DNA from 2 places in the Streptacidiphilus sp. BW17 genome. Region 1 is predicted to be linked to the other one. Evidence: riboswitches for the same ligand, from Rfam matches in the RefSeq annotation. Region 1 holds a riboswitch; the other holds the start of a gene.

The links. A riboswitch is a leader RNA that binds a small molecule or an ion and turns the genes downstream of it on or off. The one in region 1 is predicted to bind S-adenosylmethionine.
Region 2: linked by a shared signal. The riboswitch ahead of ABH940_RS03135 (aminotransferase class V-fold PLP-dependent enzyme) and the one ahead of thrC (threonine synthase) in region 1 are both predicted to bind S-adenosylmethionine.

Annotation. Positions count from the first base shown of each region.
Region 1 is NZ_JBGCCR010000019.1:113,473-128,252, forward strand. Features, by position in the region: gene ABH940_RS23020 (AAA family ATPase) at 1-1,201, shown strand, start outside; gene ABH940_RS23025 (copper homeostasis protein CutC) at 1,267-1,971, opposite strand; gene ABH940_RS23030 (hypothetical protein) at 2,169-2,939, shown strand; gene ABH940_RS23035 (YcxB family protein) at 2,959-3,420, shown strand; gene ABH940_RS23040 (DUF4031 domain-containing protein) at 3,440-3,709, opposite strand; gene ABH940_RS23045 (hypothetical protein) at 3,706-4,062, opposite strand; gene groL (chaperonin GroEL) at 4,331-5,953, opposite strand; gene ABH940_RS23055 (cold-shock protein) at 6,298-6,501, opposite strand; gene ABH940_RS23060 (MoaD/ThiS family protein) at 6,908-7,186, opposite strand; gene thrC (threonine synthase) at 7,183-8,457, opposite strand; SAM riboswitch class I at 8,478-8,626, opposite strand; gene ABH940_RS23070 (glucosyl-3-phosphoglycerate synthase) at 8,856-9,878, shown strand; gene ABH940_RS23075 (trehalose-6-phosphate synthase) at 9,880-11,373, shown strand; gene otsB (trehalose-phosphatase) at 11,393-12,241, shown strand; gene ABH940_RS23085 (DUF3263 domain-containing protein) at 12,261-12,491, opposite strand; gene ABH940_RS23090 (cupin domain-containing protein) at 12,652-12,996, shown strand; gene ABH940_RS23095 (carbohydrate ABC transporter permease) at 13,071-13,955, opposite strand; gene ABH940_RS23100 (carbohydrate ABC transporter permease) at 13,957-14,780, opposite strand, start outside.
Region 2 is NZ_JBGCCR010000002.1:227,758-242,537, reverse strand. Features, by position in the region: gene ABH940_RS03175 (Ig-like domain-containing protein) at 1-954, shown strand, start outside; gene ABH940_RS03170 (MFS transporter) at 1,066-3,021, shown strand; gene ABH940_RS03165 (cytochrome bc complex cytochrome b subunit) at 3,138-4,802, opposite strand; gene ABH940_RS03160 (Rieske 2Fe-2S domain-containing protein) at 4,799-5,866, opposite strand; gene ABH940_RS03155 (c-type cytochrome) at 5,863-6,666, opposite strand; gene ABH940_RS03150 (heme-copper oxidase subunit III) at 6,736-7,356, opposite strand; gene ABH940_RS03145 (hypothetical protein) at 7,737-8,153, shown strand; gene trpD (anthranilate phosphoribosyltransferase) at 8,340-9,419, shown strand; SAM riboswitch class IV at 9,547-9,679, shown strand; gene ABH940_RS03135 (aminotransferase class V-fold PLP-dependent enzyme) at 9,806-11,194, shown strand; gene ABH940_RS03130 (Lrp/AsnC family transcriptional regulator) at 11,219-11,500, opposite strand; gene ABH940_RS03125 (rhomboid family intramembrane serine protease) at 11,497-12,375, opposite strand; gene ABH940_RS03120 (hypothetical protein) at 12,524-12,793, shown strand; gene ABH940_RS03115 (NYN domain-containing protein) at 12,925-14,301, shown strand; gene ABH940_RS03110 (NlpC/P60 family protein) at 14,654-14,780, shown strand, end outside.

The sequences.
Region 1 (14,780 bases):
CGAGGGCTGCGTGGTGGCCCGCGGCTCCCGACGCTGGCGCGTCGCCTCCTACGAACTCGAGGACATCGTCCGCGAACTGATGGACCGTGACATCCGTTACGGCGCAGCCCAGGCAGCGCTTCCGCAACGGATCGCGCACGCCGTCCTGGTCAAGATGGAGAACGGCGGCGAGGCCCCCGACGACCGGGTGCAGGACGCGGTGGCCCGCAACGCCGCCGTCAAGGCGACCGCGAAGGCCCTCTGGCCGCCGGTGGACCCGGCAAAGCTGGTGCTGCGCCTGCTCGGCGACGCGGAGTTCCTGGCGCAGTGCGCGGACGGCGTCCTGACCGGGGACGAACAGGCGGCCGTGGTCTGGGACAAGCCCGGCCGAAGCGTGAAGACCGCGCCGTGGACGGCCGCCGACTCCGTCCTGGTCGACGAGGCCCGCGACCTGGTGGAGCGGACCTCCTCGCTCGGGCACGTCGTGCTGGACGAGGCGCAGGACCTCTCCCCGATGCAGTACCGCGCGGTCGGCCGCCGCTGCACCACGGGCTCGGCGACGGTCCTCGGCGACATCGCCCAGGGCACGACGCCCTGGTCCACGGACACCTGGGCGACCGCCCTGCATCACCTGGGCAAGCCCGGTTCCCGGGTCGAGGAGCTCACCATGGGCTTCCGCGTCCCGGGCGAGGTGATCGACTACGCGTCGCGCCTGCTGCCCTCGATCGCCCCCGACCTGGCGCCGGCCTCCTCGATCCGCGAGAACGCGGGAGCACTGACGATCCGTCACATCGACGGTACGTCCGCACCGGAGGACACGCAGGCACTCGACACCGCCTCCGCCCTGGCCCCCGCGACGCCCCCGGCACTGACCGACGCCGTGGTGACGGCGTGCCTCACCGCGCTGGAGAACGAGGGCTCGACCGGCCTGATCGCCGCGGACGCACGCATCCCGGCGCTGGGCGCGGCGCTGACGGCGGCCGGCCTGCCGTACCTGGAGCCCGGCACGGAGACGTCCGCGGCGGCGCGGCTCACGCTGGTGCCTGCTTCGCTGGCCAAGGGCCTGGAGTACGACTACGTGGTCCTCGACGAACCCGCCGCGATCGTCGACGGCGAGGCCGACCTCCGCACGGGCCTGCGGCGGCTGTACGTCTGCCTCACCCGCGCCGTCTCCGGCCTGGACGTCCTCCACGCCCGGCCGTTGCCGGAGGCGCTGGTCTAGCCGGTGAGCAGACGGGGGTGCACTTCCCAGGGGCGCGGGGCGCCCCCCGGGTAGTGCACCCCCCGTTACGCCGCCAGGACGTCCGCGTCCAGGAGGCGGCGCCACTGTTGGACGCGGCCGGTGTCGAGCGGGCTGTCCCAGCCCGCGACGCGGACCATGCCGCCGACGTGGAACCCGTCGATGCCGAGCGCGCGCAGGCGCCCGACGTGCTCGCTGCGGAGGCCGCCGCCGACGAGGATCCTCGGCGCGTAACCGGGCTCGCCCGCGCGGGTGATCTCCTCACCGAGAACGTTCAGCCCGGAGGACACACCCTCCGGGGAGCCCGCCGTGAGGACCGTGTCCAGGCCGGGGAGGCCGTCGATCGCGGCGCGGACCGCGTCGCGGGACACCGCGTTGTCCAACGCGCGGTGGAAGGTCCAGCGGCAGCCGGGGATCGCGTCGAGCACGGTCCGCACCGCGGCGAGGTCGACCGCGCCCTCCGCGGTCAGGAAGCCGAGGACGAACTCCTCCGCGCCCTCCGCACGCAGCGCCTGCGCCCGCGCGCAGAGCGCGTCGAGGTCGCGGACACGGAAGCCCGCGCCGTCACGGAGCATGACGCGAAGCGGGACGTGCACCGCCGCCCGGATACGGGCGAACTCCGCGATGTCCGGCGTCAGCCCGTCAGCCGCCATGTCCGAGGCCAGCTCCAGCCGGTCCGCACCCCCCGCGGCAGCCGCGACGGCGTCCTCCGCGGTGGTCGCGATGACCTCGAAGATCGCCCGATCACTCATGTGCAGCCTCTCTGCTCCGCTCTCGACGCGCGACCGTCGCGGACGGCCGTGCGACCACCGTGCAACCGCCGTACGGGCACGGCCAAGCATCCCAACAGGTCTAGTCCAATACACCCTAGATCCTCGCGGGCACCCGACGCATCCCTCATCTGGCCGCACCCCAGCGGATCAGGGGCTGTCGGGACCACAATGGCTGTATGCCAGAGCCGTCGCATGCCAACCCCCACCCCGCCGCCCGACGTTCCGGTCCGCAACCGGGACCACGGGGCCAGGCGGCGCAGCCGGGCACACCGCCGGGCGGGCAGCAGAGCGCCGCGCACCCGGACCAGGCGCTCGCCGACGCCCTGCTGGCCCGCTGGACCGCGCTCTTCGCCGCCCCCGAGGCGGAGCCGTACGGCGAACAGCTGCTGCGCCGCTGGTCGGAGCCGCAGCGCCGGTACCACACGGTGCGCCACCTGGCCGCGACGCTCTCCGTGATCGACCGGCTCGCCGGTCACGCGGAGGACGCCGACCTGGTCCGCGCGGCCGCCTGGTTCCACGACGCGATCTACGCCCCGGACCGCAGCGAGAACGAGGAGCGCAGCGCGCGCCTCGCCGAGCGCGTCCTGCCCGAGCTGGGTGTCTCCGACGAGGCCGTCGCCGAGGTCGCCCGCCTGGTGCGGCTGACCGCCGCCCACGACCCCGCCCCCGGCGACCACAACGGCGAGGTCCTCTGCGACGCCGACCTCGCGGTGCTGGGCTCCCCGCCGCAGATCTACGCGGGCTATGCGGCCGCGGTGCGGGCGGAGTACGCGTTCGTGCCGGACGAGGACTTCCGCAACGGCCGCGCGGACGTGCTGGAACGGCTGCTGGCACTGCCCTCGCTCTACCGGACCCAGCTCGCCCGCTCCGCCTACGCGGAGCGGGCTGCCATGAACATGCGTACCGAGCTTGCACGTCTGCGCGATAGGGTGCCGCCCGTCACTTGAGTCGATCCGGGTGGGGCACATGGACATAGAGGCCGACTTCGCCTATGCGCGCGGCGAGCTGCGCAGCCGCTGGCTGCGGACCCGCGCGTGGATCAACCTCCTGTGGCTGCTCTGCGGACTCGCCGGGCTGGTCATCGCCCTCGCCTCGCACCCCGCGTCCGTGTCGCACCTGGCGCTTCTTGCGATCTCAGTCATGCTGCTCTCGGTGCACGGCCAGATCGTCGGCCACAAGCTCCGCTCGCTCACCACCAGCAACGAGATGTCCCTGCGCTTCACCGATGCCGGGCTGAGCTGGCGCAACCAGTTCGTCTCGCACCAGATCCGCTGGCCGGCGGTGCGCCGGGTCCGGCGTACGGGCGGCTGGCTGGTCTTCGAGGGCACCCGCAGCGTCGGCGACGTCGCCTTCCCGGCACGTGCGCTGAGCGAGGTCCAGATCGAGGAGCTGATCCAGTGGCTGACAGCCCAGAAGCTCATGCGCTGAGCTCGCTGACGCGCTGACCTCAGGCGCGCGGCGCGCGCCGCTTCGGGCGGCGCAGGCCCGCACCGGTCAGCCGGGCCACGATCTCCCGGCTCCGCACCGGCACGGCGCCGAGGCCGAGCGCGGCCTCGTAGAGGCGCTCGGGGACGTCGTAGTGGTCCCCGTCGAAGCCCCGCTCCGGCACGCCGAGCCGCCGGGCAAAGGCGTGCAGCTCGTCGAAGGACCGGTCCGAGACCAGGTGCGACCAGAGCCGCCCGTGGCCGGGCCAGGTCGGGGGGTCGATCAGGATCACGGGGTGAGCTCTCCGACCGGCGCGACCACCACGCCCTCCTTGCCGCAGACCCAGTGCGGGTCCGGACCGAGCTCGGGCTCGACGGAGAGCGCGTGCGGATCCCCCTCGGCCGCGCACACCTGGCAGAGCGGCCAGCGCCCCCACCCCTCCAGCAGCCTGTCCTGAACGTCCTGGGCGACCAGGCCCAACACGTAGTCCACCCCGTCCGGCCACTGCTCCACCCACCAGCGCCGCTGCGCGATCGCATCCTCCAGCAGCGAGACGACTGCGGCGTCGGCGACGTCCCGCGCGCTCAAATCCCGCAGCAGGGCGCTGCGCGCGGCGTGCAGGGAGGTTTCCAGGGCGTTCTCCATCACTCCAGTGTCTCCTTTCCTCGCGACGGGACGTTGCACTGTCCAGGGGCGCGGGGAACTGCGCGACAAGCCACCCGTGCAGGTAGAGCCCCGACCTCACAGGGCCATCCGTATATCAGTGGTTTCTCGCGTAGTTCCCCGCACCCCTGGACAGTGCAACGTCCCCATCTGCAAAAGACGTCCCCATCTGCAAAAAGTCGGAAGGCGACCCACCCCCGTGAGGGGTGAGCCGCCTTCCGTGGGGCTCAGAACATCCGATCCGTCAGGATCAGAAGTCCATGTCACCGCCCGGCATGCCGCCGCCGGCCGGGGCCGCGGCCTTCTCCGGCTTGTCGGCGATGACGGCCTCGGTGGTGAGGAAGAGCGCGGCGATGGACGCCGCGTTCTGCAGCGCGGAGCGCGTCACCTTCGCCGGGTCAATGATGCCCTCGGCGATCAGGTCGACGTACTCGTTGGTGGCGGCGTTCAGGCCGTGACCGGCGGGGAGGTTGCGCACCTTCTCCACCACGACACCGCCCTCGAGGCCGGCGTTGGTCGCGATCTGCTTGATCGGGGCCTCGAGCGCGACGCGCACGATGTTGGCACCGGTCGCCTCGTCGCCGTCCAGCTCGAGCTTGTCGAACGCGACACCGGCCTGGAGCAGGGCCACGCCACCACCGGCGACGATGCCCTCCTCGACCGCGGCCTTGGCGTTGCGGACGGCGTCCTCGATGCGGTGCTTGCGCTCCTTGAGCTCGACCTCGGTGGCCGCGCCCGCCTTGATGACGGCGACGCCACCGGCCAGCTTGGCCAGGCGCTCCTGCAGCTTCTCGCGGTCGTAGTCCGAGTCGCTGTTCTCGATCTCGGCGCGGATCTGGGCCACGCGGCCCGCGACCTGGTCGCTCTCGCCGGCGCCGTCCACGATGGTGGTCTCGTCCTTGGTGACGACGACCTTGCGGGCGCGGCCGAGCAGCTCGAGACCGGCGGACTCCAGCTTGAGGCCGACCTCCTCGGAGATGACCTGGCCACCGGTGAGGATGGCGATGTCGCCGAGCATGGCCTTGCGACGGTCACCGAAGCCCGGGGCCTTGACGGCGACGGACTTGAAGGTGCCGCGGATCTTGTTGACGACCAGGGTGGAGAGCGCCTCGCCCTCGACGTCCTCGGCGATGATCAGCAGCGGCTTGCCGGACTGCATGACCTTCTCGAGGAGCGGGAGCAGGTCCTTGATCGAACCGATCTTGGAGTTGGCGATGAGGATGTAGGGGTCCTCGAAGACCGTCTCCATGCGCTCCAGATCGGTGGCGAAGTACGCCGAGATGAAGCCCTTGTCGAAGCGCATACCCTCAGTGAGCTCGAGCTCCAGACCGAAGGTCTGGGACTCCTCGACGGTGATGACGCCTTCCTTGCCGACCTTGTCCATGGCCTCGGCGATCAGCTCGCCGATCTGGGTGTCGGCGGCGGAGATGGAGGCGGTGGAGGCGATCTGCTCCTTGGTCTCCACGTCCTTGGCCTGCTCGAGCAGCTGGGCGGAGACGGCCTCGACGGCCTTCTCGATGCCGCGCTTCAGAGCCATCGGGTTGGCGCCGGCGGCGACGTTGCGCAGACCCTCGCGGACGAGAGCCTGGGCCAGCACGGTGGCGGTGGTGGTGCCGTCACCCGCGACGTCGTCGGTCTTCTTGGCGACCTCCTTGACGAGCTCGGCGCCGATCTTCTCGTACGGGTCCTCGAGCTCGATCTCCTTGGCGATCGAGACACCGTCGTTGGTGATCGTGGGAGCGCCCCACTTCTTCTCCAGAACGACGTTGCGGCCCTTGGGGCCGAGCGTGACCTTGACGGCGTCGGCGAGCTGGTTCATACCGCGCTCGAGGCCGCGACGGGCCTCCTCGTCGAACGCAATGATCTTGGCCATGGAAGCGGTCCTCCTGGACAGACTGGCTGCTTCGGACCGCGCCTGCGCCCGCGACGGACGGCTCCGGCCTTCGGCGGTTCCGTCCCGCCTCGCCCGGGGCCTCACCGACCCGGCCCGTTGTCACTCTCTACCTCAGAGTGCTAACGCCAATGATTAGCACTCGACCCCTCCGAGTGCAAGCAGCCGGGGGGCTGCGGACACGGCCGCGGACACGTCGAAGGGCCCCTGTCCCATGGCGGGACAGGGGCCCTTCGGAAGACCTGCGTGGATGCATCGTTTCGTCTGGAACGAGCTCTGCGGGTCCTGATCAGTCAGCGATCGCTGCCGATGTCAGCAGGTGGCGGTCAGACGAGAACCTTGACCATGTCGGCCTGCGGGCCCTTCTGGCCCTGCGAGATCTCGAACTCCACCCGCTGGCCCTCTTCGAGCGACCGGTACCCGTCCATCTGGATCGCGCTGTAGTGGACGAACACGTCCGCACCACCGTCGACCGCGATGAAGCCGTATCCCTTCTCCGCGTTGAACCACTTGACGGTGCCCTGAGCCATTCCGAACTCCCCTATTACTGGCCCTTTCACGGTCCGCACACCGCGAACCGGGCCGGGTCCGAGACGCTGCGGGCTGCAGGCGCCGGGCTCGACCGACGCTGAATGTATCCACTCCGATGCCCTGAGCGACAGAGCATTCGACCGAGAATTCTGGGACCGCATTAAGAGACATAACGCGCAATGTCCGGCAAAGGGGAGCAATTCGGGCCGGACATACCAGGGCGCTTCCGACATATCGCCGGACGATAAAGAATCGGTCAACCGTCTCGCAGGACGGGACAAGCGCGGTACAGGAGCACTCTACTCCTCTTAAACCGCTGGAAATGACAGAGCCGGAGCCACCCCGGTGCGAGGTGCTCCGACTCGTCGGTACGACTGAGGCGATCCCGTCGGATCCCGTCGGCTCTCAGCAGCCGCCGGCGACCGCGGGGATGATCGAGACGCCCGCGCCGTCCGGCGTGGCCGTCTCCAGGCCCTCGGCGAAGCGCACGTCGTCCTCGTTGACGTAGACGTTGACGAAGCGGCGCAGCTTGCCGCTGTCGTCCAGGAGGCGGGCGGAGATGCCCGTGTGGTTGGCCTCCAGATCCTTGATCACCTCGGCCAGGGTGGAGCCCTCGACCGTCACCTCGGCCTTGCCGTCGGTGTAGGTGCGCAGGATGGTGGGGATGCGGACGGTGACGCTCATGCGAGGCCTGCCTCTCGGAACGAGTCAAGGGTGGGGCGGATGACGGCGGTCGGGCGGGCGGCGTCCGCCACGGCCTCCAGGGTCTTCAGGCCGTCGCCGGTGTTGAGCACGACGGTCTCGGCGGCCGGGTCCAGCAGACCGTTCTCGATCAGCTTGCGCAGCACGCCGACGGTGACGCCACCCGCCGTCTCGGCGAAGATGCCCTCGGTGCGGGCCAGCAGCCGGATCGCGTCGACCACCTGCTCGTCGTTGACGTCCTCCACCGCACCACCGGTGCGGCGGACGATGTCGAGCACGTAGATGCCGTCGGCCGGGTTGCCGATGGCCAGCGACTTGGCGATGGTGTCCGGCTTCTGCGGGCGGACCACGTCGTGCCCGGCCTTGAAGGCCGCGGAGACCGGGGAGCAGCCCTCGGCCTGGGCGCCGAAGATCTTGTAGGGCTTGTCCTCGACCAGGCCGAGGGCGATCAGCTCCTTGAGGCCCTTGTCGATCTTCGTCAGCTGCGAACCGGACGCGATCGGGATGACCAGCTGGTCCGGGATCCGCCAGCCGAGCTGCTCGCAGATCTCGTAGGCCAGCGTCTTGGAGCCCTCGCCGTAGTACGGACGCAGGTTGACGTTGACGAAGCCCCAGCCCTCGCCGATCGGGTCGCCGATCAGCTCGGAGCAGAAGCGGTTCACATCGTCGTAGTTGCCGTTGATGCCGACGACGTCGCCGCCGTAGATCGCGGCCATGACGACCTTGCCCGCCTCCAGGTCGTGCGGGATGAAGACACAGGCACGCAGACCGGTGCGGGCGGCGGCGGCCGTCACGGCGCCGGCCAGGTTGCCGGTGGAGGAGCAGGAGAGCGTGGTGAAGCCGAAGGTGCGGGCGGCCTCGACGGCGATGGCCACGACCCGGTCCTTGAAGGAGTGGGTCGGGTTGCCGGAGTCGTCCTTGACGTACAGGGAGCCGGTGACGCCGAGCTCACGGGCCAGGTTGTTCGCCTTGACCAGCTTGGTCAGGCCCGGGTTCAGGCTCGGGCGCTCCGCGACGTCCGGGGAGACCGGCAGCAGCGGGGCGTAGCGCCAGATGTTGTTCGGGCCGTTCTCGATCTGCTTGCGCAGGCCCTCCGGGTCCCCGGCGGGAAGCTCGTAGGCGACCTCGAGCGGGCCGAAACACTCGGCGCAGGCGAAGTCGGGGGCGAGGGGGGTTCGTGCGCCGCACTCGCGACAGGAAAGGGCGACGGCGGGGCCGAAGGCGTCGGCGGCGATACTGCTGGAAAGGGCCATGATGGCGAGAACCTCTTCTCTCCTCATCTTCCCCGGGGCGCGTCTCGCCACGGGACGGAATTGGCACCTTCCCGACCGGGGGGCCGCAGCGCGCGTGGGCTGCGGGCAACCTGGCAGGGGGGTTGCCGGGACTTCAACGGGCCGTTCCCTCAGTCCCTCTGGATGAGCGCTATGGCGTCGCACGTCCGAGCGCGGCGCATTTGTCCGGAGGCGGACCCCAATGTGCGGTCGGCTCGCCTCGTCCTCAAGACTGTAACCGAAGGCCCACCCAGCGCTCAGTGCCGTCCGAGACGCGAGACGACCGCGGCGCCCGGAGCGGGCGGCGAAGAGTTCGGGAGAGCCTTGCGGTAACGAGTGTCCTCAGGAGTGCCCGAGGAGCGTCGAGGAGAGGGAGTCCCGTGCTGGACCAGGTCGAGGAATGGCTGCGCCGCCGTTCGTGGAGCGCGGCCGACCGGCCCCTGCCCGACCTGCTGGCCGCCAAGCGGCACAGCGGGGCGACGGTCAGCGTGGTGCTGCCCGCGCTCGACGAGGAGGAGACCGTCGGCGAGATCGTCACCGCGATCCGCCGGGACCTGGTCGAGGCGGTGCCGCTGGTCGACGAGCTGGTCGTGGTCGACTCCGGCTCGGTCGACCGGACCGCGCACGAGGCCGAGGCCGCGGGGGCGCGGGTGATCCATCGCGACGACATCCTGCCCCGGCTGCCCGCGGGCCCGGGCAAGGGCGAGGTGCTGTGGCGGTCGCTGCTGGTCACCGAGGGCGACATCGTCTGCTTCGTCGACTCGGACCTGCGCGCCTTCGACTCCACCTTCGTCTCCGGGATCATCGGCCCGCTGCTGACCGATCCGGAGGTCTCGCTGGTCAAGGCGATGTACGACCGGCCCTTCGACACCGAGGCCGGCTCCATACCCGCGGGCGGCGGCCGGGTCACCGAGCTCGTCGCCCGCCCGCTGCTCAACCTGCACTGGCCGCTGCTGGCCGGCTTCGTCCAGCCGCTCGGCGGCGAGTACGCGGCACGCCGCTCGCTGCTGGAGCAGCTCCCCTTCCCGACCGGCTACGGCGTCGAACTGGGCCTGCTCGTCGACGCGTTGGAGCTGGTCGGGCTGGACGCGCTGGGCCAGGTCGACGTCGGCGTGCGGCACCACCGGCACCAGGACGCGCAGGCCCTCGGCCGGATGGCGGCGACGATCTACCGCACGGCGCTGGACCGGCTCAAGGCGCCGGAGGAGCTGGTCGCGCCGTCCGGCTCGGACACCCCGCAGCTGGTCCAGTTCACCCGGACGCCGAACGGGTTCACGCCGAGCAGCACCGAGGTGACGCTGGTGGAAAGGCCCCCGGTCGCGAGCGTGCCGGAGTACCGCGAGCGCGCTGCGGCAGGCCGGTCCGCAGGTTTGCCCGCACCCGTCCTAGGCAAGGGTGACTGACATGGCTCCAACGACTACCCCCGGTTCCGGCTCCGCACATGGCTCCGCAGGCTCCGCCCCTCGACGCACCGCACCGATCGTCCTGGCCTCGAACCGCGGCCCGGTCTCGTTCTCGGTCGAGGACGACGGGACGCTGACCCCGCGCAGAGGCGGCGGCGGGCTGGTCTCCGGCCTGTCCGCGATCGGCACCGAGCAGGAGAGCGTCTGGGTCTGCGCGGCGCTGTCGGAGGGCGACCGGGCGGCAGCCCGGCAGGGCCTGACCGACCCCGACGTGCACATGCTGGACATAGACCCCGGCACCTTCACCCGGGCGTACAACGGCATCGCCAACTCGACCCTCTGGTTCGTCCACCACCTCCTCTACGACACGCCGACCAAGCCCGTCTTCGGCGCGAGCTTCCGCCGCGAGTGGGCCTCCTACGAGGCGTACAACCGCGCCTTTGCTGACGCGCTGGCGGCCTGCGCGGAGCCCGGTGCGGCGGTACTGGTCCAGGACTACCACCTGTCACTGACACCGCGGCTGCTGCGCGAGCTCCGTCCCGACGTGCGGATCGGCCACTTCTCGCACACGCCCTGGGCTCCGCCGGACTACTACCGGCTGCTGCCGGACGACGTCGGCGCCGACGTGCTGCGCGGCATCCTGGGCGCGGACCGGGCAGGCTTTCTGACGGAGCGTTGGGCGCGGTCCTTCGCGGCCTGCTGCGAGGCGGTGCTGGGCGCGGAGGTGGCGGATCTCCCGGCGGACTCCGACGGGCTGCTGGCCGTCACCCACGAGGGCCGGACCACCGTCCTCGGCGTGCACCCGCTGGGCGCGGACGCGGGCTTCCTCCGCGAGCGCGCCCACCGCTCCGACGTGGACGCCCGCTTGGCCACGCTGCGCGAGCAGGTCGGCGACCGTCGGACCGTCGTCCGGGTGGACCGCACCGAGCTGAGCAAGAACATCGTCCGCGGCCTGCTCGCCTACCAGCACCTGCTGCGCACCCGGCCGGAGTGGATCGACCGGGTCGTCCACATCGCCTTCGCCTACCCCTCCCGCCACGACCTGCCGGAGTACCGCGAGTACACGGCGGCGGTGCTGCGGACCGCGCAGGAGATCAACGACGAGTTCGGCACGCCGAGTTGGCAGCCGGTGATCCTGCACGTCAACGACGACTTCCCGCGTTCGCTGGCCGCCTACCGGCTGGCGGACGTCGCGTTGGTCAACCCGATCAGGGACGGCATGAACCTGGTCGCCAAGGAGATCCCGGTCGTCTCGGACCGGGGCGTGGCGCTGGTGCTCTCCCGCGAGGCCGGAGCCTTCGCGGAGCTGGGCGAGGACGCGATCACGGTCAACCCGTACGACGTCATCGCCACGGCGGACGCGCTCGCCGCGGCGCTGGTGATGCCGGAGGAGGAACGCGCCTCCCGCAGCAAGCGCCTGGCCGAGGCCGGCACGGCACTGCCGCCCACGGAATGGTTTCTGCAGCAGCTGCACGCCCTGACGGGCGGTCGTTAGCACCGTTATGGTCGTAGCCATGGGCATTCCCGAGCCGAGCACCCCCGCCGGAGCAGCCGGGCTCGCCGCGCTGCTCGCCACGCCCCGTCGCGCCGTCGTCGCCCTCGACTTCGACGGGACGTTGGCGCCGATCGTCGCCGATCCCGACCAGGCGCGCGCGCACCCGGACGCCGTCCCCGCGCTGACGCGCCTCGCACCGCTGGTCGACGCGATCGTGGTGGTCACCGGCAGACCGGCGGGCGTCGCCGTCCGGCACGGCGGCTTCGCCGGGGTCACCGGGCTGGAGAACCTGACCGTGCTCGGCCACTACGGCGCGGAGCGCTGGGACGCGCGGTCCGGCGAGGTGCACGCCCCCGCGGTACACCCGGGCATCGCGGCCGTCCGCGCCGAACTGCCCGGTTTCCTGGACTCCGAGGGCGCCTGGCAGGGCATCTGGATCGAGGACAAGGGCCGCGCCGTCGCCGTCCACACCCGCCGTGCCGACGACCCGGAGGCGGCCTTCGCGGCGCTCGACGCACCGCTGCGCGGCCTGGCGGCCCGGCACGGGCTGGTGGTCGAGCCGGGCCGGATGGTGCTGGAGCTGCGTCCACCGGGCGTGGACAAGGGCGTCGCGCTGACCGACTTCCTCACCGAGCGACGGGCCGGATCCGTCCTCTACGCGGGCGACGACCTGGGCGACATCGCGGCGTTCGACGCCGTGGAGAAGCTGCGTGCCGGCGGCCTGCCCGGCGTCCTCGCCTACAGCGCACCGACGACGGGCGAACCGCCGCTGGCGGCGATCGCGGACCGGGCGGACTTGGTCGTGCCGGGCCCGGCGGGCGTTACCGCCCTGCTCGCCGCCCTGGCGGACACGCTTGCCGAGCAGTAACGACTCGAGTCGTAAGGGCTCAGCGACGCTGCCGCTTCTGCTCCCGGATCCGGCGCAGGCGGTTGACCAGCACCGGGTCGAAGGCGAGTGCGGCCTCGCGGTCCAGCAGTGAGTTGAGCAGTTGGGTGTAGCGGGTGGGTGAGTACCCGAGCTCCTCGCGGATCGCGGCGTCCTTGGCGCCGCGGCTCCGCCAGGCGCGCGCCTCGAAGCGCAGCAGTGCCCGATCGTGCTCGTCCAGCTCGTCGCCCACTGCCTGCCACCCTCCCCACCGCGTCTCTGTCGTGCCGCAGCCCAGCCTTGTCCCGGCCGTCCGCCGGGTCGGGACGACCATACGACTTGTCATTCTGCCGGTTACCTCTGACGCAGGTTGCTCCTCCCCCGGGCCACCCACGCGGGCTACGGTCGGCGGCATGACCAGTTTCGCCGTGCACATCGCCGACACCGAGCTTGAGCCGGACCCGCTCGACCCCAGCCAGATCGTCTCCGGCACCCCGGAGGTGTCCGGCAAGGTGCTGTGGGAGTCCGAGGACGGCAGGCAGCTCCGCGGCATCTGGCAGATCACCCCGGGCGTCGTCACCGACACCGAGGCCAACGAGCTCTTCGTGGTCGTCTCCGGCCGCGCCACCATCGCGGTCACGGGCGGCCCGACCTTCGACGTCGGCCCGGGCGACGCCTGCGTCCTGCGCGAGGGCGACGAGACCACCTGGACCGTGCACGAGACGCTGCGCAAGGCGTACCACATCACCCTGCCGTAGCTGACACTCCGTCAGGAGACGGGAGAGGGGGCGGCCGCGCACCACGCGCGACCGCCCCCTCTGCGTTGTTACGGCTACTTCACCGCGCCCGCCGTCAGGCCGGAGGCGACCTTGCCCTCGATCAGGGCGAACAGGATGATCACCGGGATGGTGGCGATCACCGAACCGGCGAAGAGGTGCTGCCAGTCCACGTTGTACTCGCCGACGAAGTTGGAGATCTTGACGGTCAGCGTGCGCGGGCCGCTCTGGGTGGTCAGGGTGAGCGCGACGATGAACTCGTTCCATGCCGCGATGAAGGTGAAGATCAGCGCCGTGACGATGCCGGGCGCGGCCAGCGGCATGATGACGCGGAACATCGCGCCGATCCGGCTGCAGCCGTCGACGATCGCGGCCTCCTCGATCTCCTTGGGGATCGCGCTGAAGTAGGCGTTCAGGATCCACACCGCGAAGGCCATGTTGAAGCCCGCGTTGACCAGGATCAGCGACCAGATCGAGTCGATCATGTTGAACTGGACGAACTGCTGGTAGATGCCGACGATCATCGCGGTCGGCTGGAACATCTGCGTGATCAGCACCAGCAGCAGGAAGATCCACTTGCCGCGGAAGTTGCGCCGGGCGGTGTAGTACGCGGCCGGGATCGCGACCAGCAGCACCAGCACCGTCGCCCCGCCCGCGATCTCCAGGCTGGTGGCGAGGCTGCTGCCGAGGCCGGTGGACCAGATGTTGAGGAAGCTGGCCAGCGTCGGATGGGACGGCAGTAGGTTGCGGTCGTGGAGTTCGCTGCCCGGACGGACCGCGGTGACGACCATCTCGATGTAGGGCAGCAGGAAGAAGAGCCCGATCAGGTACGCGCCGCCGGCCAGGCAGACGGTGCGCAGCTTCGGCAACCGGCGCGGGGTGCCGGACTTGTTCGCCCTGCGCGCCGCGGAGGCCGGGGCGGGGGCGGTAACGGTCGTCATGTCAGTCCTCCGCGGAGTTCCACTTGGACGCCCGCAGGAAGAGCAGGACGATCACGATGATGAAGCCGAAGTTGACCACCGACATCGCCGCTGCCTCGCCGATGCTGGTCTGCTGGGTGTTGAACATGAACAACGTGGAGGTGGAGGTCTCGTTGCCGGGGCCGCCGCCCGTCATCTCGTAGATGATCGGGAAGGAGTTGAAGACGTTCATGATGTTGATCAGCGCGGCCACCAGCAGCGCCGGACGCAGCAGCGGCAGCGTGATCGACCAGTAGGTGCGCACCACCCCCGCGCCGTCGAGGCGGGCTGCCTCGTAGACGTCGTCCGGGATCGCCTGCAGGCCCGCCAGCAGCGCGTAGGTGGTGAACGGCACCGAGACGAAGACCGCGACGAAGATCTCCCAGCTGAACCCCGCGGTCTGACTGGCAAGCCAGTTGACGCTGTTGTAGTTCTTCATGAAGCCCAGGTCGTGCAGCAGCACCAGGATGGTGCCGTTGCTCGGGTTGAGCATCCACTTGAAGACGATGGAGGTCATCACCACCGAGGCGGCCCACGGCGCGATCAGCGCCCAGCGGGCGACCCGGCGGCCCGGGAACTCCTTGTTGAACATCTGGGCGACACCCAGCGAGATCAGGACGGTCAGCGCGACCACCGTGACGACCCAGATACCGGTGCGGATCAGCACGCCGGGCAGGTCCTGCTCGGCGAAGAGCCGGGAGAAGTTCGACCAGTCCGCACTGCCCTGGTCGAAGCCCATGGAGTCGTACTTCTGACGTGAGGTCAGGAACATCGAGACCACCGGCCAGATCACCACGAAGAGGATCA
Region 2 (14,780 bases), on a different contig from region 1:
CCGGCTGCGCGGAAGATCGTGGAGCGGGCGCTGACCGTGCGTTCCACGCCACAGGTGGTCGGCGGCTGGTACTGGGTGGACGACAAGACGCTGCATTTCCGTCCGCAGTCCTACTGGCCGGCGCACGCGACGATCGCGGCCGCCTTCGACCTCGGCGGCGCACGCGTCCAGAACGGCCTCTACGGGGGCGCTCCGGCCTCCGTGGCCTTCCGCACCGGGGACCGGATGCTCGCGGTCACCGACGCCGCCAGCGACTACCTGACGGTCTACAAGAACGGCCAGGAGATCCGCAGCATCCCGGTGACCACCGGAAAGCCCGGCTTCTCCACCCGCAACGGCATCAAGGTGGTCCTGGAGCAGTCGCAGGAGGTCTTCATGAACTCCTCGACCGTCGGCATCGCCGCGGACAGCTCCAACGCCTACCACCTGGACGTCTACTGGGACACCCGGGTCACCTGGAGCGGCGAGTTCGTGCACGCCGCGCCCTGGTCGGTCGGCTCCCAGGGCGTCGCCAACGTCAGCCACGGCTGCACGGGCATGAGCACCGGCAACGCCGAGTGGTTCTACAACGCCTTCCGGCGGGGGGACCTGGTCCAGGTGATCAACAGCGCGGGCCACCAGATGGAGCCGTTCGGCAACGGCTTCGGCGACTGGAACCTCAGCTGGTCCGCGTGGCAGCAGGGCACCGCGCTCGGCGGCCCGGTCCGCACCGCGCCGGTGACGGCGGCGGACCTCGCGGCGGCGAGCTCCTCGACGTCCACGACCACGGCGTCCACGACCACGGCCTCCACCACGGCCTCCACCACCACCGCGTCCACGACGGCGTCCACGACGGCGTCGACCACGGCGTCGACGACGGCGTCCGTTTCGGGCTCCGGCGCAGCGGGCGGTGACGCGACGCGGCAGGGCGGCGCAGGCGCGCTGACGGCGGGTTACCTCCGGCCGGGCACCTGAGGCAGAACACCTGAGGCCACGCACCCCTCCTTCGAAAACTCCTGCGAACACGGAGCGCCCCCTCCACAATGGGGTGCTGCGTGATCAGGGGAGTGATCGAGGGAGGGGTGCGTGGCAGGCAGAGAACTCGGCAGACGGTTGACGCTGCCGATCGTGCTGGTCGGAACGTTCATGGCGATCCTGGACGTCGCCATCGTCAATGTGGCGATCCCGTCCATCCGTTCCGGACTCGACGCGGGGTTCGGCGCGGTGGAACTGGTGGTCTCCGGATACACCATCGCCTATGCGTCGCTGCTGGTGACGGGCGGGCGGCTCGGGGACATCCTGGGCCGCAAACGAATGTTCGTGCTGGGGTTGCTGGTCTTCACGGCCGCCTCGGCACTGTGCGGGGCGGCACCGGACATCCCGGTGCTGGTGCTGGCCCGGGTGTTGCAGGGCGTCGGCGGGGCGATGCTCTACCCGCAGGTGCTGGCCATCATCCAGACCACCTACACGGGCGCCGAACGCGGCAGGGCGCTGGGCGTCTTCGGCGCGGTGATCGGGATCGCGTCGATCGCCGGTCAGCTGATCGGGGGCGCGCTGCTGGCGCTGAACCTGTTCGGGTGGACCTGGCGGCCGGTCTTCCTGGTCAATGTACCCGTAGGGATCCTCGCGGCGGTGGCCGCCGTGGTGTGGCTGCCGGACGACCGGAGCGAGTCGCGGACGCGGCTGGACCTCGGCGGCGCCGGCCTGGTGACGGCGCTGCTGCTGCTGGTCAGCGTGCCGCTGTTGCTGGGCAGGGATGAGGGGTGGCCGCTCTGGCTGGTGCTGCTGCTGGTCGCGTCGCTGCCGGTGGGCTGGGTCTTCCTGCGGTTCGAGCGCGGCGTCGCGTCCCGTGGCGGGCAGCCGCTGGTACGGCTGGACCTCTTCCGGAACAGGGGATTCGCCGGCGGCGTGCCGATCGCGATCCTGTTCATGATGTCCTACGCGGGGTTCCTCTTCACCCTCGCCGTCTACCTGCAGACGGGGCTCGGCTTCTCTCCGCTGAAGTCGGCGCTGGTCTACACGCCGAGCGCGGTGGGGTTCTTCGCCGCCTCGCTGGTGGCGCCCCGACTGGTCCCGATGCTGGGGCGCCACGTCCTCGGCGCCGGCTACGTGCTGGCGGCGCTGGGTCTGTTCGGCACGGCCGCGACGGCGGCGGTCGCCGGGAGCTCGCTGACGGTCTGGTCACTGGCACCCACCATGCTGCTGACCGGCATCGGCCAGGGTTTCGGCATGAGCCCGCTGGTCGGCACCATTCTCTCCGGCGTGCCACCGCAGGACGCGGGCGGCGCGTCGGGCATCGTCACGACGTCGATGCAGACGGCGAACGTGCTGGGCGTCGCGCTCTTCGGGCTGCTCTTCTTCAGCCTCGTCGGTACGCAGCCGCCGGGCGCGGCGTACACCACGGCGTTCGGCGAGCTGATGCCGATCAGCGCGGCGCTGCTGCTGGGCGCGGCCCTGCTGGTCCACCGGCTGCCGGTCAGCCCGGGACAGCCTGCGAACGCGCTGATCGAGCGCCTTCCGGGCTGGGCGGGCGGCTTCGCCTGGTCGATGTTCCTCGCCACCGGCGGCCGGGTCGGCCAGTCGTTCTTCGACGAGTTGCTCAGCCGCGTCCGCGGCCAGCGGCTCACCCGCACTGAGCAGGCACCGGAACGGCTGGGCGAGTTCCTCGCCTTCCACTACCGCGAGCACGAGTCGGCCGACACGGCCTGGCTCGCGTACCTCCAACGCGAGGCGCTGGCGTACGGGGACCGCACGATTCCGAAGGAGGACGAGCGCGAGCCGGTCATCCGCGCGCAGATCGCGGAGGTGACACGCCGCCAGGAAGCGGGTCTGATCGACCCGGAGCTGGACCCGGCCCTCTTCCGCCTGCTCTGCTTCGCCCTGGCGAGCTACCCGGCGCTGCTGCCGCAGATCACCCGGATGGCGACCGGACTCTCCCCCCACGACCCGGAGTTCGTCGCCCGCTGGGAGGGGTTCATCCGGAGGATAGGAACGGACCTGGAGTTGCAGGTGCCTCAGGGGCGCGGGGAACTGCGCGAGTAACCACCCGGTGCGGAGGTGGTCTGCCCGCTCGTGGCGGCAACAGCAAGGGCCCCCTCCCGACTTCGGGAGGGGGCCCTACCGCTGTGGCGGCGGCTTACTGCAGGTGCGCTGCGCGCTTAGTGGTGGCCGTGGCCGCTGGTGAGCTCGGCGTGCTCCTCGGCCGTCGGCTTCGCGATCTGGCTCTGCGGGCCGAAGTAGCCGTCGGAGAGCTTCGCGCGGAGCTTGGCGACGCGACCGACCTTGCGCTTGACGCCGTTCTCGTCGACCGCCGGGGGCAGCTCGGCCGGGGCGTTCTGCTCGTGGGCGGTGAGGCGGAACAGCTCGTCCTGCGGCAGCTGCGCGTGGACCTCGATGAACTCACCGTGGGGCAGGCGCTTGATCGTGCCGGTCTCGCGACCGTGCAGGATCTTGTCCCGGTCCGCGCGCTGCAGACCCATGCACCAACGCTTCGTCACGATGAACGCGATGACCGGGCCGACGAAGAACAGGATGCGGCAGGCCCAGGTGATCGAGTCGATCGACAGGTGCAGGTGGGTGGCGAACAGGTCGTTGCCGCCGCCGACCAGCAGGATGATGTACTCCACGATCCACGCGACGCCCAGACCGGTGCGGACCGGGGCGTTGCGCGGGCGGTCGAGGATGTGGTGCTCGCGCTTGTCACCGGTGATCCAACCCTCGATGAAGGGGTAGAGCGCGATGACGACGAACATCAGACCGAAGACCACGAGCGGGATGAAGACGCCCAGCACCAGGGTGTGACCCCAGGCCCGGATCTCCCAGCCCGGCATGATGCGGATCAGGCCCTCGGAGAAGCCCATGTACCAGTCCGGCTGGGCGTCGGTGGACACCTGGTCGGGGCGGTAGGGACCGTACGCCCAGATCGGGTTGACCGAGGCGATCGCCGAGACGAACGCGATGACACCGAAGACCAGGAAGAAGAAGCCACCGGCCTTGGCCATGTAGACCGGCATCAGCGGCATGCCGACGACGTTCTTCTCGGTGCGGCCGGGGCCCGCGAACTGGGTGTGCTTGTGGTAGAAGACCAGGATCAGGTGGGCCACCAGCAGGCCCAGCATGATGCCCGGGATCAGCAGCACGTGGATCGTGAAGAAGCGCGGGATGATGTCGTTGCCCGGGAACTGACCCCCGTACAGGAACATCGCCAGGTAGGAGCCGACGATCGGCACCGACAGGATCGCGCCCTCCATGAAGCGGATACCCGTACCGGACAGCAGGTCGTCCGGGAGCGAGTAGCCCATGAAGCCGTCGAACATGCCCAGGAAGAGCAGCAGGAAGCCGAACAGCCAGTTGATCTCACGCGGCTTGCGGAACGCGCCGGTGAAGAAGACGCGCATCATGTGCACCAGCATGGCCGCGACAAAGACGATCGCCGCCCAGTGGTGGATCTGACGGATCAGCAGACCGCCGCGCACGTCGAAGCTGATGTCCAGCGCCGACTCGTACGCCGCGGACATCTTGATGCCCTGCAGCGGCACGTACGAGCCGTGGTAGACGACCTCGGCCATGCTGGGCTGGAAGAACAGCGTCAGGTAGACGCCGGTCAGGATGATGATGATGAAGCTGTAGAGGCAGATCTCACCGAGCATGAAGGACCAGTGGTCCGGGAAGATCTTCCGCAGGTTGGACTTGGCCAGGTTGTAGATGCCGAGGCGGCCGTCCGCCCAGTCTGCAGCCTTCTCGCCGAGGTGCTTCTGCTCGACGCCGGCCTCGCTGTGGCCGATCTGCTCCACGTGGGAGTCCTCGTGTGCGTGGGTACTCATTCGCTGCGCTCCCAGAAGCCGGGGCCGACGGGGGCGGTGAAGCCGTTGAGGGCCTCGAGGTTGCCAGTCGTGTCGATCCCGATCTGCAGCTGCGGCAGCGGGTGACCGGCCGGGCCGAAGATGACGCGGGCGCCGTCCGACAGGTCGAACGTCGACTGGTGGCACGGGCAGAGGACGTGGTGCGTCTGCTGCTCGTAGAGGCTGATCGGGCAACCGACGTGGGTGCAGATCTTGGAGAAGGCCAGCACGCCCTGGTAACCCATGGACGCCGACTTCTTGTCCTTGATGTCGGACGGCTGCATGCGAACCAGCATCAGCGCGTCCTTGGCGATGCGCTCCTGGAAGTCGTCGTCCGTCTCCGAGAGGTCGGACGGCATCGCGAAGGTCAGCGAACCGACCTGGACGTCGGAGGCCTGGATCGGTTCACCGGTGTTCATGTTCTTCAGGAGCATCCCGGCCTTCCAGCCGGTGGTCTCCAGCTTGTTCTCCGGCAGCGGGCCCAGGTCGCGGAAGAGCACGACCGCGGAGAGCGGGACCATCGCCATGGCGCCGATCATCGTGTTGCGGATCAGCTTGCGACGGCCGAAGCCCGACTCCTTGGAGCCCTGGCGGAAGTCCGAGAAGACCTGCTCGCGGACCGCCGGGGTGGCCTCGATCGGGTGACGCTCGGAGATGTGCTCCTCGTCCGACATCAGCGTGCGGGCCCAGTGGACCGCGCCGGCGCCGATGGCGAACAGCGACACGCCCAGCGAGACGCCGAGGGCGAAGTTCAGCGGGGCCACGTTGCCGATGGGCCAGATGTAGACGTGGTGCGTCGGCCCCGGCTTGAAGATGACATAGCTGGCGATGAAGGCCACGGTGGCCACCATCGACAGCATGAACCACATCGCGACCTGGCGCTCCGCACGGCGGGCGGCCTTCTCGTCGATGTCGGTGCGGCGGTGCTCGTGGGGCGGCAGGCCCGGGTCGGCGAAGTAACCGTCAGGTCCTACGACGGGTTCGCCGCCCTGGCCGTGCGAGGCCTCCGGCAGGTGTTCTTCAGACATGTTGTCCTGGCTCGTCATGACTTCTTGGCCTTGGGGGTGCGGGCAGCGACCCAGATCGCCACGCCGATCAGGGCGCCCAGCGCGAAGATCCAGCCGAAGAGACCCTCGGAAACCGGACCGATGGAGCCCAGCGTCATACCGCCGTAGCTCGGGTTGGAGTTGCTGTTCGTCGCGTGGGTGACGTAGGCGACGATGTCCTTCTTCTGCTGCTCCGGCATCGTGGAGTCAGGGAAGAGGGGCATGTTCTGCGGGCCGGTCAGCATGGCCTCGTAGATGTGCTTGTCGCTGACGCCCGCCAGCGGCGGTGCGTACTTGCCCTCGCTCAGTGCGCCACCGGCGCCCGCGAAGTTGTGGCACTGCGCGCAGTTGGTGCGGAACAGTTCGCCACCTGCCGCGACGTCACCACCGGTGTACTGGTCGGCGGAGGGGATCGCCGGGCCCGCGCCCAGCGTGCCGACGAAAGCGGCGAGCTGGTCGATCTGAGCCTGGTTGTAGATGACCTTCTTCGCGGGCACCTGGGGGCCGGGCTGCTGCGCGGGCATACGGCCGGTGCCGACCTGGAAGTCGACGGCCGCCTGGCCGACGCCCACCAGGGAGGGTCCGTCCTTGGTGCCTTGTCCTTCCAGACCGTGGCAGCTGGCACAGCCGACCTGGTACAGCCGCTTGCCCTCCTCGACCTGGAGGGACTGGCTGGCGTCGGCCGATGCGCTGCTCGTCGGCGCGAGCGCGGCATACAGCCCCCCGGTGAACGCCAGCGCGAAGATGAGGACGACGAGCGCTGCCAGCGGGTGGCGCCGTCGTGCGGAGAGCTTTTTCACGGATTAACCCCGGTGTGAGGATCTGGAGCGTCTTGGAGTCCGGTAGACCGTCAGGACGGTCCGGCCCTGCTACTTGATCAGATAGATGGTCGCGAAGAGGCCGATCCAGACCACGTCGACGAAGTGCCAGTAGTACGACACGACGATGGCCGCGGTCGCCTGCTCATGCGTGAAGCGCTTGGCCGCATAGGTGCGCCCGAGCACCAGCAGGAACGCGATCAGACCACCCGTCACGTGCATCCCGTGGAAGCCGGTGGTGAGGTAGAACACCGAGCCGTAGGGGGAGGACGACAGCGAAAGGCCGTCGTGCTTGACCAGCTCCGTGTACTCGTAGATCTGACCGCCGATGAACATCGAGCCCATGATGAAGGTCACGATGAACCAGGCCCGGAGCTTCTTCACGTCGCCGCGCTCGGCGGCGAAGACACCCATCTGGCAGGTGAACGAGGAGAGCACCAGGATCGTGGTGTTCGTTGCGGAGAAGGGAACGTTCAACGCCTGGTTCTGCGAGTGCCAGAAGGCGGTACCCGTCACCGAACGAAGCGTGAAGTACATCGCGAAGAGGGCCGCGAAGAACATCAGCTCGGAACTCAGCCAGACGATGGTTCCGACGCTGGTGAGGTTCGGCCGGTTGACCGAACCGTGTGCGTGCCCGGTTTCTACTGCAGTTGCTGTCGCCACGACCGACATTATGTCGGTCCCTTATTCCGCACTAACGCCGGGGGGTCATCCTCGGTGTGTCCGGGGTGTGACGTACCCTCCGACCTCGCCGATCTTCCTGTTCTCCCTCGAATGGCCTGCCCATTCGGCGCGTGTCGCGCTTGCGCGACGGGCCGTGGTGTCCCTCGAAGTAGTGAAGGGGATGGGGCTGTCCGGGCCGAGTCCGGCGGAAGACGACGCCTCGGCCGTCACGTTACGGGGGAGACCGTCGTTGTCCCGGTGTTGTGTTCACCCGGTGTTGTGGCGTGCGGGACACGAGTAGCATCCGGAGCGAGCACCCCGCAGTGGCCCCGATCACACTCACGTCGATTCACACTCGCGTCGATGACACCCGAGGGGGAGTACGAGCGATGGCACTGAACATCCTTGTCTACAGCGACGACCGGAACACCCGTGAGCAGGTGCGCCTGGCGCTCGGCAAGCGGCCGGACGCGGAGCTGCCGGAGCTCGCCTACTTCGAGTGCGCCACCGCGCCGGCGGTCGTGGCTGCGATGGACGCGCACAGCAAGGGCGCCAAGCGGGTCGACCTGCTGGTGCTGGACGGCGAGGCGGTGCCGCTGGGCGGCATGGGCCTGTGCCGCCAGCTGAAGGAGGAGATCTACCAGTGCCCGCCGGTGCTGGTGCTGATCGGCCGTCCGCAGGACTCCTGGCTCGCCACCTGGAGCCACGCCGACGCGGCGGTCCCGGCGCCGGTCGACCCGGTCGCGCTGGTGGAGACGGCGTGCGCGCTGCTGCGCCCCGGGCACCGTCCGTCGCTGGCGAGCTGAGGCGCTGGCAAGCTGAGGCGTTGACGGGCTGAGGCGTTGACGGGCTGAGGCGCCGACGCGGTGAGCTGCGGGCCAGGCTGAGAACGTACGTCTCGCCGCGTGAGATCTTGCGTCTTGCAGGGTGTGCCGCTCGATAGGCTGGGCCGGTCTGGCAGATCAGAACCCGGCCTTCGAGAGGCGACAGCCATGGTGCACTCCAATCCTGCGTTCGGCGGCGACGACCCCGCGCGGGTGCGCACCTGGCCGGACGTCCTGATGCCGCTGTTGTCGGGCGAGGACCTCTCCGCGGCGGACACCGCCTGGGCGATGGACCAGATCTTCTCCGGCGAGGCGACCCCGGCCCAGGTGGCCGGCTTCATGGTCGCGATGCGCGCCAAGGGCGAGACGGTGGAGGAGATCACCGGTCTGGTCGAGGCGATGTACGCGCACGCCACGGTGATCGAGGTCCCCGGCCCCGCCGTCGACATCGTCGGTACCGGCGGCGACCGGGCCAAGACCGTCAACATCTCCACCATGTCCGCGATCGTCGCGGCGGGCGCGGGCGCGCGGGTCGCCAAGCACGGCAACCGGGCCGCGTCCAGCGCGAGCGGCGCGACGGACGTGCTGGAGAAGCTGGGCGTCAACCTCGCCCTGACGCCGCGTCGGGTGGCGGAGGTCGCGGTGGAGACGGGCATCACCTACTGTCCGGCGCCGGTCTTTCACCCCTCCATGCGGCATGCCGCGACGGCGCGCGCGGAGCTGCGCGTCCCCACCTTCTTCAACCTGCTCGGCCCGCTGACCAATCCGGCCCGGGTGGGCGCGAACGCGGTCGGCTGCTTCGACCGGCGCATGGCCGGTCTGATCGCCGGCGTGCTGGCGCGCCGGGGCAACTCGTCGCTGGTCTTCCGCGGCGACGACGGCTTGGACGAGCTGACCATCACCACGACCTCGACCGTGTGGCGGGTGAGGGAAGGCGAGGTCGAGCAGTTCGTCTTCGACCCGCGTGAGGTCGGCATCTCCCTGGCCCCGATCGAGGCGCTGCGCGGCGCGGACGCGTCCTTCAACGCGGAGGTCGCCCGACGGGTGCTGGCGGGCGAGCGGAGCCCCGTCCGGGACGCGGTGGTGCTGAACAGCGCGTCGGCGCTGGTGGCGCTGGAGCAGGGCGGTTCCACCGCGCCGTTCGTGGAGCAGATGCGCTCCGCGATGGAGCGGACCGCCGAGTCGATCGACTCGGGCGCGGCGGAGCGCAAGCTGGCCGAGTGGGCCAACGCGACCTCGAAGGGGTAGTTGCGGTACCTCCAGGGGCGCGGGGCTCTGCTGAAGTGCGGCTCCGCCGCGCCCCTGGACAGTGCAGCGTCCCATTATCTGAAACGCGCTTCGCCCACGGAGTGAACATCTGCCATACTCCCTGACAGGTCACGAGTGATAGCACGCGGCGTCAGCCGCTGAAGCCCCGGCTCGCTGTCCGGCAACCCTCCAACCGTGGTGGGGTGCCTCCGGGTGACGACCAGGCCTGTGGCGAGAACGCCGCCAGGCAAGCGCGGATCTCCCGAGGAGTGTTCTCGTGTCGAAGCGAATGCGGTAGAGGCTCTCAGCGCCTCCAACTCTCCGTTCCCTGCCCCGTAGCCCGGGGTTCGTTCGCATACCCATGTGCAACTTCCGGAGGTACCGCCATGTCTGTCGTCGCCCGTAATGTCACTATTTCTGAGCATGTGACTGTTTGCGCTCCGCTCGAGGTCCTCGGCCGGGACGTCGAGGTCCCGCTGGTCTCCGGCGAGAAGGTCACCTACGCCGCGCTCGACTACGCCGCCAGCGCGCCCGCGCTCCAGCGGGTCTGGGACGACGTCGCCGCGTACGCGCCGTACTACGGCAGCGTCCACCGGGGCGCGGGGTACCTCTCGCAGCTGTCCACGGACCTGTTCGAGCAGAGCCGGGCGACGGTCACGGACTTCCTCGACCTGCGTGAGGGCGACCAGGTCGTCTTCACCCGGGCCACCACCGACTCGCTCAACCTGCTGGCCGGCGCGCTGCCCGCCGGGACCCGCGTCTTCGCCTTCGAGACCGAGCACCACGCCTCGCTGCTGCCCTGGCCGGGACGTGGCCTGGAGGTCACCTACCTCCGCGCGCCGCGCTCGCCGGAGCAGGCCGTGGCCGCGCTGGACGAGGCGCTGCGCGCCGCAGGCGGGGGACCGAAGCTGGTGTGCGTCACGGGCGCGTCCAACGTGACGGGGGAGATCTGGCCGGTCCGGGAGCTGGCTGCCACCGCGCACGCCTACGGTGCGCGCATCGTGCTGGACGCCGCGCAGTTGGCGCCGCACCATCGGGTCTCGGTGCGCGAGCTGGACGTGGACTGGGTGGCCTTCTCCGGGCACAAGCTCTACGCGCCGTTCGGCGCAGGGGTGTTGGCGGGACGTGCCGACTGGCTCGACGACGCGCAGCCGTACCTCGCGGGCGGCGGCGCGAGCCGTACCGTGGCGCGGGAGGTGGACGGTTCCGTCGCCGTCGAGTGGCACCAGGGCCCGGCCCGGCACGAGGCGGGCTCGCCGAACGTGATCGGTGCCTACGCCGTCGCCTCGGCCTGCCGGGCGCTGACCGAGATCGGGTTCGACGCGCTTCAGGAGCGCGAGCAGCAGCTGATCGACCGGCTGCGGGCGGGCCTCGCGGAGGTGCCGCAGGTACGGGTGCTGACGCTCTTCGGGGAGGACCACCCGCGCGTGGGCGTGCTCTCCTTCGTGGTGCAGGGCTGGAACAGCTCGCACTTCGCCGCCGCGCTCTCCGCCGAGTACGGGATCGGCGTGCGCGACGGTCTGTTCTGCGCGCACCCGCTGGTGCGGACGCTTCTCGGGGGCGAGGAAGCCGCTCCCTCCCAGTGCGGCGCGCCGGAGGCGTCCCTGCCGGGGGAGCGCAGTCTGAACGCGATCCGGGTCAGCTTCGGCGCCGGCACGCCGGTCGAGCACGTGGACCGGTTCCTGCACGCCGTACGGGAGTTGGTGACCGACGGGGCGCAGTGGTCCTACCGCACCGAGGGCGGTCGCTGCGTGCCGGACACCCGTCGCGGCTGAACGGTACGGGAGACGGGGCGCGGCTCAGTCGTCGAGCCCGATGGCGAAGGCCGCGTCCAGGTCGTGGGAGGAGTAGGTGCGGAACGCCACGTGCGTCTCGGTGTGCGCGACGCCCGGAACCTTGTTGACCTGACCGGGGATCACGTCGGCCAGCTCCTCGTGCGCGCGCACCCGCACGACGGCGATCAGGTCCCAGCCGCCGGTGACCGAGTAGACCTCGGTGACGTTGTCCAGCGCCGCGATGCTCTCCGCGATCTCCGGGATCCGGTCGACGCTGGCCTTGATGAGGACAATGGCGGTGATCACGGAGTCTCCTGTCGCGCGGGATGCGGGCTCTCACATGCTAGTGCTGCGGCCGGACGCGCGACCCCGCGACCGCGTCGGCCTCCCCGCTGCCCGCTGCGCCGCCCGCCGCGACGCCACAGCAGCCAGGCGAAGGCGAAGCCGCCGGCGAAGCCGATCAGGTGGGCGGCGTAGGCTACGCCCGGGACGGACGGGTCGGTGGCGCGGATGGAGAGCCACTGCACCAGGAACCAGAAGCCCAGCACCAGCCAGGCGGGGAACCGGAGCGGCAGGAAGAGCAGCAAGGGGATCAGACTGGTGATCCGTGCCCGGGGATAGAGACAGAGGTATGCCCCGAGTACGCCCGCGATCGCGCCCGACGCACCGACCAGGGTCTGCGTCGCGCCCGGGCTGCCCGCCTCGAAGAGGGCGTAGCCGTAGGTGGCCAGATAACCGAGTGCCACATAGAAGAGGAGAAAGGCCACCGGGCCGATCCGCTCCTCCACCATCGCGCCGAAGACGAAGAGGAAGAGCATGTTGCCCGCCAGGTGCAGCCAGCCGCCGTGGACGAACATGGCGGTGAGCACCGAGAGTGCCGGGACCTTGGGCAGGCCGGTGTCGGTCGGGCACCGGTGTGAGAGGTGCAGTCGGAGCACCGCGTTGTGGAGCAGCTCGGCCGGGACCACGCCCCAGCGGTGGTAGTACGCGGTCTCGGCACAGGCCCGGAGCGTGCCCGAGCCGTAGAGGGGGTCGAGGCCGGAGACCGGGCCGACCACGAAGACCAGGACGCAGAGCGCGATCAGTCCGTAGGTCGCGACCGGGACGAACGGCACCGGTCGGGGAACGCCGTCAGCAGTCGTCGGAGCCGCCGGGGGTGCCGGATCCGCCGGGGTCGCCATGGTCACCATGGACAAAGCATTCCTTCTCCGGACGAATCTGACACCCGTTCGTGGAGGCCTGTGGGGGACCGTGCCCGAGGGCAGCGCCCAGGCCATAGGGTTTACCGGACAGCTCGCTGACGCTGCCCGCCGACGAGAGGATCTCGCCATGGCCGTCCCGCTTCCCACCGAGGGAACCCGCTGGCGCTGCACCCTGTGCGGCAACCTGACCCGCTTCGACGTCACCCGCTCCTCACGGGTCGTCGAGTTCGTCCATCTGGACCTGGCCGGGGACCCCACCGTCGAGGAGCGCGAGGTGCTCAGCGAGACCGTCGAGTCGGTGCGCTGCCGCTGGTGCGACGCCGTCGACCAGATCGAGCTGGTGGACCGCCCCGGCGCCGAGGCCGAGGCCGCCGAGCAGGCCGCACGTCAGAAGTAGTCCGCCGTCGGGGGCGACCCCGAGACGGGCCGGGGACACGGCGGACGTGGCGGAGCGACAGGCGGGGGGCGTCGGCGGGGAGAATAGCGGTCCGGGCGGTACGTCCCCCGGAGCGGATCGGAGCGGATCAGGTGGAGCAGCCAGACCAGGCGTCGACGCCCGCGGAGGGCGGTGACCCCGCGCTGCCCGAGGGCGGCGAGGCGCTTGCGCGCCCGCTGCCGGAGGGCGTGCGGCGCCGGGTGGTCGGCATCGCCGCCGACGCGCTCGGCGGCCTCGCGGCGGGCGACCTGCCGATCCGGCTGCGTCCCTACGGGAAGTTCACCCGCGAAGCCCGCGTCAAGCGCGGGGCCACCGCGATCGCCGCCGCACTGGAGACCGACTCGCTGTTCCGCTCCCGGATCGCCGAGCGGCTCCGGCAGGGCCAGCCGGACCTGGTCGCCGCGCTGGAGGCCGGTACCGTCCCGGCTGCCGCCGACCCGCAGGACGTGGCCGCCGCCGCGTACCTGCTGCGCACCGCGGGCTGGACCCGGATCGTGGAGGGCGTCGGCGAGGAGGTCGAGCGCGCCGAACACGAGGGCGCCGCAGCGGAGTCGGCCCGGCTGGCCGAGAAGCTCCAGGACGAGCTCGTCGCCCTGCGCGCCGCCGCCCGTACCGAAGCCGAGCGGGCCAAGGCCGACCTGGACGTGGCCCGGAAGGACGGCGACAGCCTGCGCCGTCAGTTGCGTTCGCTGGCCGCCGACACCAAGCGCGCCGAGGCCGCCACCCGCAAGGCGGTGGCCGAGCTGGAGGCGCTGCGCGCGACCGGGGCCACCGAGCGGGGGGCGCAGGACAGCGAGGTGCGCCGGCTCAAGCACCGCGTGGCCGAGCTGGAGACGGCGCTGGAGGCCTCCCGGCGCGCGGCGCGCGAGGGGCGCTCGGCGGAGGAGATGCGGCTGCGGCTGCTGCTCGACACCGTGGTCCAGGGCGCCCAGGGCCTCCAACGCGAGCTCGGCCTTGCGCCGCTGAGCGGCCGTCCGGCCGACTCGGTCGAGGCGGTCTCGCCGGTTGCCGCCTCGCCGCACGACGTGGCCCGCCGGGCGCTGGAGGGGGACGACCCCGCCCTGCTGGAGCAGCTGCTCCAGTTGCCGCAGGTCCACCTGCTGGTCGACGGATACAACGTCACCAAGACCGGCTGGCCCGGGATGGCGCTGGACCGGCAGCGTCAGCAGCTGCTGCGCGGGCTCGGCCTGCTGGCGGCGCAGACCGGTGCCGAGATCACCTGCGTCTTCGACGGGCAGGACCTGGACGGTCCGATCCCGATGGCGCCGCCGCCGCGCGGGGTGCGGGTGCTGTTCAGCCGGACCGGGGAGACCGCCGACGAGCTGATCCGCCGTCTGGTCCGCGCGGAACCGGAGGGACGACCGGTCGTGGTGGTCTCGACAGACCGTGAAGTAGCGGACGGAGTGCGCAAATCGGGCGCACGCCCGGTCCCGTCCACGATGCTGCTGCGGCGGCTGATCCGCTCGTGACGGGGTGGCGAGGATGTTGCGAACGCCACTTCCCAGCGCGCGTGCTTGTTTGGGGGCGATGCGTGGCGGAGTGCCAATGAGCGCTTCTGACCTGGGCTTTGTGACGGTCCGCGACGCGCGTGGGCGGCTTCGTGATCTTGAGGCTTTGTTAAGAGCGGACGTCCGATCCGGTCACGGGGAAGACACGAGGCCTCCTCAATCACTATTGTCATCGCGCAAACGTCCGCACTCGTGTTCCAAACATCGTGTTTCAGCCGTGCACTCTGTCGTGCATGCGGACGAGTCCGCGTGTGAAGGGATTGCATCCGTCGTGGCCAATCATCGTCGTCCCAGGCAGACCAGCCGTGCCCGCGTGTCCGTGCTGACCGCGGCAGCGGCGACCGTGGTGGCGTTGTCCGCCCAGACCGCTGCCCAGGCTGCCCCGACCGTCTCGGTCAAGGACGCCCAGACCCAGGTGGACGCAGACCGCCAGGACGCAT